One region of the Allobosea sp. NPDC003192 genome, then DNA from elsewhere that is predicted to be linked to it. Evidence: predicted binding sites of a transcription regulator. Region 1 holds the regulator's gene; each other region holds the start of a gene.

Region 1 (3,257 bases):
TCGCAGAGCCATCGGCATGAGCCTCACTCCCGTTCCCGTCGCGCTCAAGGCACTGCTCGACAGCGTGCCCGGCCCGACACAAGCCGAGAGGCTGCCGCTGGCACAATGTGCCGGCCGCGTGCTGGCTGAGGATGTCGCCGCGCTCCGGACCCAACCGCCCTTCGCCAATTCGGCCATGGACGGCTATGCCGCCCGCGCCGCCGATCTGGAACCGGGCAAGGAGCTGAAGGTCGTCGGCGAATCCGCCGCCGGCCGCGGCTTTCCCGGCCCTGTCGGCCCAGGCGAGACGGTGCGCATCTTCACCGGCGCCCCGATCCCCGACGGTGCCGATGCGATCCTGATCCAGGAGCACGCCGAGGGCGTCGGCGGCCCGGTCATCCGCGTCACCAAGCCGGCGAACAAGGGGCAGTTCATCCGCCCGGCCGGTCTCGATTTTCAGGCCGGCGAGATCCTGCTGCAGGCCGGGCGCCGGCTCGACAGCGCCGCGCTCGGCCTCGCTGCCGCCGCTGGTCATCCGACTCTTTCGGTCCGCCGCAAGCCGCTGGTCGCCATCCTCGCCACCGGCGACGAACTCGTCCTGCCGGGCGAGCCGGTCGGCCCCGATCAGATCGTCGCCTCCAACAGCTTCGCCCTCGCCGCTCTGATCGAGCAGGCCGGCGGCACGGCGCTCGACCTCGGCATCGCCCGCGACAACCATCCCGATCTCGCAGCCAAGATCGAGGCGGCACGCGCGGCCGGGTCCGACGTGCTGATCACCCTCGGCGGCGCCTCGGTCGGCGAGCACGATCTCGTCCAGGCGGCGCTGAAGGCGCAGGGCATGGCGCTCGGCTTCTGGAAGATCGCGATGCGCCCGGGCAAGCCGATGATGATGGGCCGGCTCGGGCCGATGGTCGCGCTCGGCCTGCCCGGCAACCCGGTCTCTTCGATCGTGTGCGGGCATCTCTTCGCGATGCCGTTGGTCGAGGCTCTGCTCGGCATCGCCGATCCCGAGCGCGATCGTAGCGAACCCGCCATCCTCGCGGCCGATCTGCCGGCCAATGACGAACGCCAGGATTATCTGCGCGCCACGGTCGAGACGGCCGATGGCGAGCGGCGCGTCAGACCCTTCGCCAAGCAGGATTCCTCGATGCTGGCGAACCTGTCGCGCGCCGAGGCGCTGGTGATCCGCCCGGTCTTTGCCGAAGCGGCCAAGGCTGGCGATCCCTGCCGCATCATCCGGCTGCGCTGATCCGTTCACCTTAGGGCAGGAAGCGCCTTGCGGAACACAAGGCGAACGCGTATGGTGTTCGTGCTTTGTTTCGATTCTAGCCCGAGAGGCGAGCGGCGCGACCATGCTGACACGCAAACAGTTCGAACTGCTTCGCTTCATCCATGAGCGCTTGCGCGAATCCGGCGTGCCCCCCTCCTTCGACGAGATGAAGGATGCGCTCGACCTGCGCTCCAAATCCGGCATCCACCGATTGATCATGGCGCTCGAGGAGCGTGGCTTCATTCGCCGGCTGCCGAACCGGGCACGCGCCCTCGAAGTCATCAAGATGCCGGATGGCATCGGCGGGCCACAGGCCCAGCGCGGCCGCTTCAGCCCCTCGGTCGTCCAGGGCGGTCTCGGCCAGACATCGCCTGTCGCGGCACCGACGGCCAACCTGACGAAACCGCGTCCACCGGCCGCCGAGGAGAATGGGCGTTCCACCGTCTCCATCCCGGTCATGGGCCGTATCGCTGCGGGCACGCCGATCTCGGCGATCCAGGATCGCAGCCATAGCGTCTCGATGCCGGCAGACATGCTCGGCGGCGGCGAGCATTACGCGCTCGAGGTCCGCGGCGATTCGATGATCGAAGCCGGTATCCTCGACGGCGACACGGTCGTGATCCGCAAGCAGGACACCGCCAATACCGGCGACATCATCGTCGCCCTGATCGATGACGAGGAAGCGACGCTGAAGCGCTTGCGCAAGCGCGGCTCCTCGATCGCGCTCGAAGCCGCCAATCCGGCTTATGAGACGCGCGTGCTCGGGCCTGACCGGGTCAAGATCCAGGGTCGGCTGGTCAATCTGATGCGGCGTTACTGAAGGGCCTCGGCTTCCAGTGCCGACTCCGCAGCCGCGGGGGCCGGCGCAGGAGCGGGTTCTGGCGCCGGCCTCGGTTCCGGTCGCGCGCGGGTCCATGGACGCAGGCGTGAGACGTCGTCGGCCGTATAGGCGCGCCAGCCGCCGCGAGCCGTGTGATACGCGGTCGCGCCGTCGCGGATGAGCGCGCTGCGGTCGATCAGGCGGGCAGCGCAAGAGGCCGTCCAGTAGAGTGACGTCACTACGAGATCGGCGCGCTGGCAGTCTTCGACCAGGGCGATGCGGTCGCGCGTATAGGCAACCGAGCGGCCATCCGGCAGGCGGATCACGCAGCCGCGCGCATCGCAGACGGCCCCCTCGCGCAAGGCGGCATCGTCTGGCGAGCGGGAATCGCCGTCGGCATGCAGCCATCGCGTCAGTACGAAGCGGCTCGGCTTTCCGGCCAGCACCATCTTCCCTTCCGGTCCGCGCACCAGCACGCCCGAGCCGTCGCGCTCGATCAGAATGTCCGGCCGTGATGGAGCCGAGGCCAGCGCCAGCCCGCCGACCAATGGCAGGGCTGCGAGAAGGCGCAGCGCCGTCGTCCACAAGGTCAGCCAGAGCAACGACAGCGAGAACAGGATCAGGGCGAGTGAGCCGAAGGCCGGCAGCACCAGCGTCGAGCGGTCGATGCCGGCAACCCAATGGGCGAGTTGGAGCACGAGGCCCGAGGCCCAGCCCATCAGCGCCCAGGCCGGCCAGTCGAGCCCGAACGGATAGGCGAGCACGCCGAAGACCGCAGCCGGCATCACGATCAGCGAGACGAACGGCAGCGCCAGCGCATTGCCGAGCAGGCCGAACGGATTGAAGGTCTGGAAATGGAAGACGCCATAGGGCGCCGTCGCCGCGGTCGCGACCATGGTCGTGGTCAGGATGCCGACAGCCGAGAGCCAGAGCGGTCGCAGCGGCCAGGGCCAGGAGGCCGCAGCGGCATCCGGCGCCCGCTCCTGCCAGCGCTCGGCGAAGGCGATCAGCGCCGCCACGGCCCCGAACGACATCTGGAAGCTCGGGCCGAGCAGCGCCTCCGGCTCGCGCAGCAGCACGATGATCGCGGCGAGCGCGAGATTACGCATGGAGAGCGCCGGACGGTCGACCAGGATCGCGCCGAGCATCACCAACGTCATGATCAGAGAGCGCACGGTCGCGACCTCG
Region 2 (3,257 bases), on a different contig from region 1:
TCCTCCTCGACGGCGCGCCCGTCGAGGCTCGCCTGCGGCGTGCCGAGCGGCTCGCAGACCGGCACGGCAAGCCTGATCGCATCATAGCCGAAGCCGGGGTCGAGCGGATCGGCCAGGCTGTCGATGCGCTCGCGATAGAGCCGCAGGATCGCGGCGGCATCGCGCGAGGGCCGGCCGGTCTCCAGCTGAAGCCTTCGCACCGCGCCATCGCTGCGGAAAAAGCTGACCTCGAAAGCGCGCCCGCCATCGCCGCGGGCCTCGAGCAGGCGCCCGGCCTCGCCGAGCAGGCGGGCGACGATCGCCTCCAGCCCGTCGGTATCCTGTAGCGGATCGGGGAAATGCCGCTCGACCACGCAATCAGGCGGCGGCCGCAAGGGCGTGATCCGGGCATCCTCTTGGCCAAGGATGCGGCGCAGCTTCGTGACCAGCGCCTCGCCGAAGCGGGCGGCAAGCGTGTGCGAGGGCCGCCCGGCGAGATCGCCCAGCGTCTTCAGCCCGGCGCGCGACAGGGCGATAACCGTTTCGGACGAAGCCTCCAACGCTGCGACCTGCAGCGGCAGCGTCCGCTCTTCATCCTCGCCCGGTAACGAGATGGCGCAGCGGCCGAAGCGAGAAAGGGCGCGGGCCGCATGCGGCGTACCGGCTATGCTGGCGAAGACGGTGAGCCCGAGCCAATCCATGCTGCGGCCGACGCGCTGGCGCAGCGCCGCCTCACCACCGAAGAGATGGGCGCAACCGGTGATGTCGAGCACCAGCCCATGCGGCGGATCGAGCGCGACGAGCGGGGTGAAGCGGTCACAGAGCGCGGCGAGCCATTCGATCAGGCGCTGGTCGGCGGCCGGATCGGCCTCGACCACCGTCAATTCCGGTATGCGGGCGCGAGCATCGGCCAGGGTCAGGCCGCGGGTCAGGCCGAGCGCGACGGCGCGCTTGTCGCAGTCGGCGAGGCGCAGCGCGCCGCGATCCTGCTCGACCAGGACGAGCGGGCGCTCATCCGGCCCGGCGGAGCCCCGCCGGCACAGGCGCTCGCTCGCCAAATACGGAAACCAGAGGGCGAGATAGCGGCGCTGCATCCTTTCTGCCTCCCTTCCCCCCGATCCGGTCCCGGAAACATCGTTCGTCACGGTTCCACTCCACACGCCACTCACGCTCACCAAGGCCGCCGCGATGGCGCAGCAGCCGTAATCCGAAGGCGGGATCGCCCGGCGCCTCCGCCTCCCGCGCCCGCGACGGCAAAGCGCGCACCTGCCAACGCGTGCTGGCGGCGCTGGGCTCCGGCTGCGCGGCTACCCGCAACAATAAGGTCAGGACGCCGGAGGTCTCCGCCGCCAGGGCCAGGCGGCGGCTAGCAGTCAGGTCGAACTGGCGCGGCGCGCCCCAGGGCTCGATCAGCGTCGCCCCGAGCGCGGCGCAGCGCGCCGCTTCCGCCCCGGCCCGCAGCGCGCCCTCGCCGTCCCTGACCCTGACCAAGAGGATCTGCGCGGGATCGAGCCCGAGCTCGGCCAGGCCCGGCGGATGCAGGCGCCCGGCCTCGGCATCGAGGAAATCCTGCCGGACCCAGAGCACCGGCCGCGAGCCGGCGGCACGCAGGGCCAAGGCCGCGGCGAAGCCCGTCGCGGCCGGGAGATCGGCTCCGGCCGAGGCGTAGACCTCATGCAGGGCGGAGCGCGCGATGCCGCCGCCCAGCGGCTCGTCGAGCGAGGGCGTCCCCAAAGCGACGCGCTCCACCGGCGAAAGCTCGCGCGACAGCCCCGCCAGAGCGAGGCTCTGCCGCAAGGCAGCCAGAGAACGGGTGGAAGCGTCTGCCATCGGAGTATATGTTCACTTTTTGTTCCAGATATAAAGCGACTCCAAAACACTCCGGAGTCAAGCCCACACACGCTCCCGCTTGCCTGCGGGCGCCTCACTGCTGTCATATCAGGGCAAACCGGATCGCTTATCAGCCCCGCGCCGCCCAGCTTGCGGCCTCGCCTGGAGACCGCCATGAGTTCGGGACTGTTCGCCCTCCTCGACGACGTCGCAGCCCTGGCCAAGGTCGCTGCGGCCGCACTAGACGACGCCGCGGCGCAGGCGACCAAGGCCGGCGCCAAGGCGGCCGGCATCGTCATCGACGACGCGGCGGTGACGCCGCGCTATGCCGTCGGCTTCGCGGCGGAACGCGAGCTGCCGATCATCGGCAAGATCGCGCTCGGCTCGCTGAAGAACAAGCTGCTTTTCCTGCTGCCGGCGGCGCTGGTGCTCAGCCTGGTCGCGCCCTGGGCGATCACGCCGCTGCTGATGGCGGGCGGCGCCTATCTCTGCTTCGAGGGCTTCGAGAAGGTCTACGAGCTCGTCGTGCCGCATGCGCATCACGACGAGGCCGCCGGCGAGGGCGGCACCAACATCCTCGACTCCAAGGAGCTTGAGAACCAGAAGATCGCCGGTGCGATCAAGACCGACTTCATCCTCTCGGCCGAGATCATGGCGATCACGCTCTCCGGCGTCACCACCTCCTCCTTCTGGATGCAAGCGCTGGTACTGGCCGTGGTCGGCCTCGGCATGACCGTGCTGGTCTATGGCGTCGTCGCCCTGATCGTGAAGGCTGACGATGCCGGCGTCGCCCTGTCGCGCAGCGGCATCCTGCCGGTCCGGCTCCTCGGCCGCGGGCTCGTCTCCGGCATGCCGCCCTTCCTCAAGCTGCTGAGCGCGGTCGGCACCGCGGCGATGCTCTGGGTCGGCGGCGGCATCATCATCCACGGCCTCGCCGGCTATGGGCTCGCCGGGATCGAGCATGCCATTCACGATGTCGCCGTCATGGTCGGAAAGGTCTGGCCGCCGCTCACGGGCGTGCTGGAATGGCTGACGACAGCGGCTGCCTCCGCGGTGTTCGGGCTCATCGTCGGCGGGCTTTGCCTCATCGGCATGCATTTCATCGTCGAGCCGATCCTGAAGGCGCGGCGCGGCGGCGGAGTGAAGCCGACAGCCCTGCCGGAAAAGCAGACCCACTAGGCAGCAACGGACCCGCACGACGGCCCGAAATCTGCTAGCGCTGGCAACCGGTCCGGCTCGCGGACCGCGGTGCCTCCATGCTGCAGTTCCTTGCCACCAGCACGCCCTTCTTCGCTGTGATCGCGCTCGGCGCCTTCACGGCCTGGCGCGGGCTGTTCAGTGCCGACGCGGTCAGGGTGTTCAACACCTTCGCCTTCATGGTGGCGACGCCGGCGATGGTGCTGCGGGTGATGTCGCGCCAGCCGATCGCGGAATTGTGGAACGGCATC
Region 3 (3,257 bases), on a different contig from region 1:
GGGCGGAATTCGAGGAGCTCTTCGGGATGCTGCGCCGGGTCGCCGCGCTCCATGGCGGCCCGACCGATGGCCAGGACAGCCTGATCGGCGAGGCCGAACGGCAACTCCCCCGGCCGCGCTGAGGCTAAAGCTTACTCAGCCGCCTTCAATTTCACAGCTTTCGCGAAGGGCAGTTGCGGCTCGTTCGGGCGGGCGTCGTCGAATTCGAGCGCGCCGATCTTCTCGGCCCGGCCGGTGACCTTGCCGGCCGAGGTCTTGATCTGGGCGACGTCGTCCTGCGCCTGGCGGAAATGGTTGTCGAGCTTGTCGACGCGCTCGCCGAGGCGGCGGACATCGTCGAGCAGCTTGCCGACCTCGGACTGGATGACGCGCGCCTCCTCGCGCATGCGGGCATCGCGCACCAGCGACTGCATCAACTGGATCGCCAAGGCCAGCAGCGAGGGCGAGACGATCATCACCCGCGCCCGGTGCGCCTTCTGGATCACATCGTCGAAATGCTCGTGCAGATCGGCATAGATCGCCTCCGACGGCACGAAGAGCAGCGCCATGTCCTGCGTCTCGCCGGGCAGGAAATAGCGCTCGGCGATGTCCTTGACGTGCTGGCCGACATCGGTGCGCACCCGCGCCGAAGCCTGCTTCTTCGCTTCGTCGCCACGCGCCTCGCGCAGCATGGTGAAGCTCTCCAGCGGAAACTTGGCATCGATGACGAGGCCGCGCCCGTCGCCGGGCAGGGTGACGAGGCAATCCGGCCGCTTGCCGGTGGAGAGCGTTGGTTGAAATGAAAAGAAGGCCGCTGGAAGGCCGTCACGAATGATCGCCTCCATCCGGCCCTGGCCATAGGCGCCGCGCGCCTGCTTGTTGGCGAGCACGTCCTTCAGCGTCACCACCTCGCCGGTGAGTTCGGTCAGGTTCTTCTGGGCGTTGTCGATGACGGCGAGGCGCTCCTGCAACTTGCCGAGGCTCTCATTGGTCTGCCGGACATTCTGCTCCAGCCCGGCGCCGACCTGCTGGCGCAGCCCGTCCATCCGGTCGGCGACGAGGCGGGCGAGGTCGCCCTGCCGGGTCGAGAGGATCTCGGCCATGGTCTGCATGCGGCCGGAAAGCTCGGCCTGCTGCCGGTTCATTTCGGCGACCTTGTCATCCATCTCGCGGGCGCGCTCGGCCGCTATCGCTGCCTCCATTTCGCGTCGGCGCGAGCCGCGCCAGGACGAGAGCAGAGCCAGCATCAGCAGGGTGAGCGTCAGCCCGGCGAAGCCAAGGGCGGCTTCGGCCCAGCTTACGGGCCGTTCCAGCAGGACGAAGGCGATCTGGTTCATACCCCCAAGCCTACACGATTCGGCTGGCAATTCTAGAACATAAGCGGAACAGTTTGACCGCTTCTTCACAAAAGCTTATGTCGCGGCAACTCCCGATCATCGTCCCTGAGAGCCCTATGGCCATCCGCCCCCTCGTCATTCTGCCCGATTCGATGCTCCGCAAGGTTTCCGCGCCGATCGGCGACATCACGCCGGAGATCCGCAAGCTCGCCGAGGACATGCTGGAGACGATGTACGACGCGCCGGGAATCGGCCTTGCCGCGATCCAGATCGGCGAGCCGGTCCGCCTGATCACCATCGACGTCTCGAAGCAGGCGGCAGAAGGTGAGGAGCAGCAGCGCGAGCCGAGGATCTTTATCAACCCCGAGGTGACCTGGCGCTCGGAGGAACTTAGCTCCTATGAGGAGGGCTGCCTTTCGATCCCCGAATATTACGAGGAGGTCGAACGTCCGGCGCGGGTCAAGGTCAGCTATCGCGATCTCGACGGCAAGGCGCAGGAGGTCGAGGCCGACGGCCTGCTAGCCACCTGCCTGCAGCATGAGATCGACCATCTCAACGGCGTGCTCTTCATCGATTACCTGTCGCGGCTGAAGCGCGACCGGGTGAACAAGCGCTTCGCCAAGGCGGCGAAGCGGGAGAGCGCAGCCTGACCGGCCGGGGCGTTAAACTATGAGCTTGCGCGTCATCTTCATGGGCACGCCGGATTTCGCCGTGCCCACCCTGACCGAGATCATCGGCCAGGGTCACGAGGTCGTCTCCGTCTACACCCGCGCCCCGGCGCCGGCCGGGCGCGGCATGGAACTCAGACCCTCGCCGGTCCAGGTCACGGCCGAGCGCTTCGGCATCCCGGTCTTCTCGCCGAAGACGCTGAAGAACGCCGAGGCCGCCGAGGTCATGGCCTCGCACCAGGCCGATGTCGCCGTGGTCGTCGCCTATGGCCTGATCCTGCCCAAGGCGATCCTGGAGGTGCCGGAGCTCGGTTGCCTCAATCTGCATGCGTCGCTGCTGCCGCGCTGGCGTGGCGCGGCGCCGATCCAGCGCGCCATCATGGCCGGCGATGCCGAGACCGGCGTCTGCGTGATGAAGATGGAGGAGGGGCTCGACACCGGCCCGGTCGCCATGGTCGAGCGGCTTGCGATCGACGGCAACGCCACGGCCGGCGACATGCATGACCGGCTTGCCGGCCTTGGCGCCGACCTGATGGTCCGGGCGCTCGCCGCACTCGGCCGCGGCGGCCTGCGCTTCACGCCGCAGCCCGAAGAGGGCGTCACCTATGCCAGCAAGATCGGCAATGACGAGGCCAGGCTGAGCTGGAACCGGCCGGCGCAGCAGGTCCACGATGTCGTCCGCGGCCTCTCGCCCTTCCCGGGCGCCTTCGTCGAGGTCGATCTCGGCAAGGGGCCGGAGCGGCTGAAGCTCCTGCGCACCGCCCGTGCCGGCGGCGCCGCCGAGCCGGGCACGCTGCTCGACGATGACGGGACGATCGCCTGCGCGGTCGGGGCGGTGAAGCTTCTTCAGGTCCAGCGCGCCGGCAAGGGGCCGATGAGCGCCCAGGAGTTCCTGCGCGGGGCGCGGCTGACTGCGGGCGCGAAGCTCTAGAGATGCCGCGCTACAAGCTCGTCATCGAATATGACGGCACGCCCTTCTCAGGCTGGCAGCGCCAGCTCAACGGGCCGTCGGTGCAGCAGAGCGTCGAGGAGGCGGTCGAGGCCTTCTGCGGTCATGCCGTGCGCCTGCATTGCGCCGGGCGTACCGATGCCGGCGTCCATGCCACCCATCAGGTCGTCCATGTCGATCTCGACAAGGACTGGCGCACCGATGTGGTGCGTGACGCCAGCAACGCTCGGTTGAAGCGCCTGCCGGTCGCGGTGCTGAGTGCCGAGGCAGTGTCCGACAGCTTCGATGCCCGCATCTCAGCGACGCGCCGCTATTACATCTACC

Evidence for each region. Region 1 encodes LexA, which represses DNA repair genes until DNA is damaged. Its sites were predicted from a motif close to TGTTCNNNNTGTGTTCNG; they were not measured.
Region 2: a site for LexA is predicted at 1,819-1,836, ahead of ACQKLX_RS15250 (ImuA family protein). Genes of this name have one in related genera too.
Region 3: a site for LexA is predicted at 1,350-1,367, ahead of ACQKLX_RS15085 (DNA recombination protein RmuC). Genes of this name have one in related genera too.

Annotation. Positions count from the first base shown of each region.
Region 1 is NZ_JBNNPK010000001.1:250,587-253,843, forward strand. Features, by position in the region: gene moaC (cyclic pyranopterin monophosphate synthase MoaC) at 1-20, shown strand, start outside; gene ACQKLX_RS01190 (molybdopterin molybdotransferase MoeA) at 17-1,228, shown strand; gene lexA (transcriptional repressor LexA) at 1,332-2,069, shown strand; gene ACQKLX_RS01200 (ComEC/Rec2 family competence protein) at 2,063-3,257, opposite strand, start outside.
Region 2 is NZ_JBNNPK010000010.1:57,793-61,049, reverse strand. Features, by position in the region: gene ACQKLX_RS15255 (Y-family DNA polymerase) at 1-1,073, opposite strand, end outside; gene ACQKLX_RS15250 (ImuA family protein) at 991-1,809, opposite strand; gene ACQKLX_RS15245 (DUF808 domain-containing protein) at 1,984-2,988, shown strand; gene ACQKLX_RS15240 (AEC family transporter) at 3,066-3,257, shown strand, end outside.
Region 3 is NZ_JBNNPK010000010.1:30,468-33,724, forward strand. Features, by position in the region: gene ACQKLX_RS15080 (hypothetical protein) at 1-122, shown strand, start outside; gene ACQKLX_RS15085 (DNA recombination protein RmuC) at 132-1,316, opposite strand; gene def (peptide deformylase) at 1,433-1,966, shown strand; gene fmt (methionyl-tRNA formyltransferase) at 1,986-2,915, shown strand; gene truA (tRNA pseudouridine(38-40) synthase TruA) at 2,918-3,257, shown strand, end outside.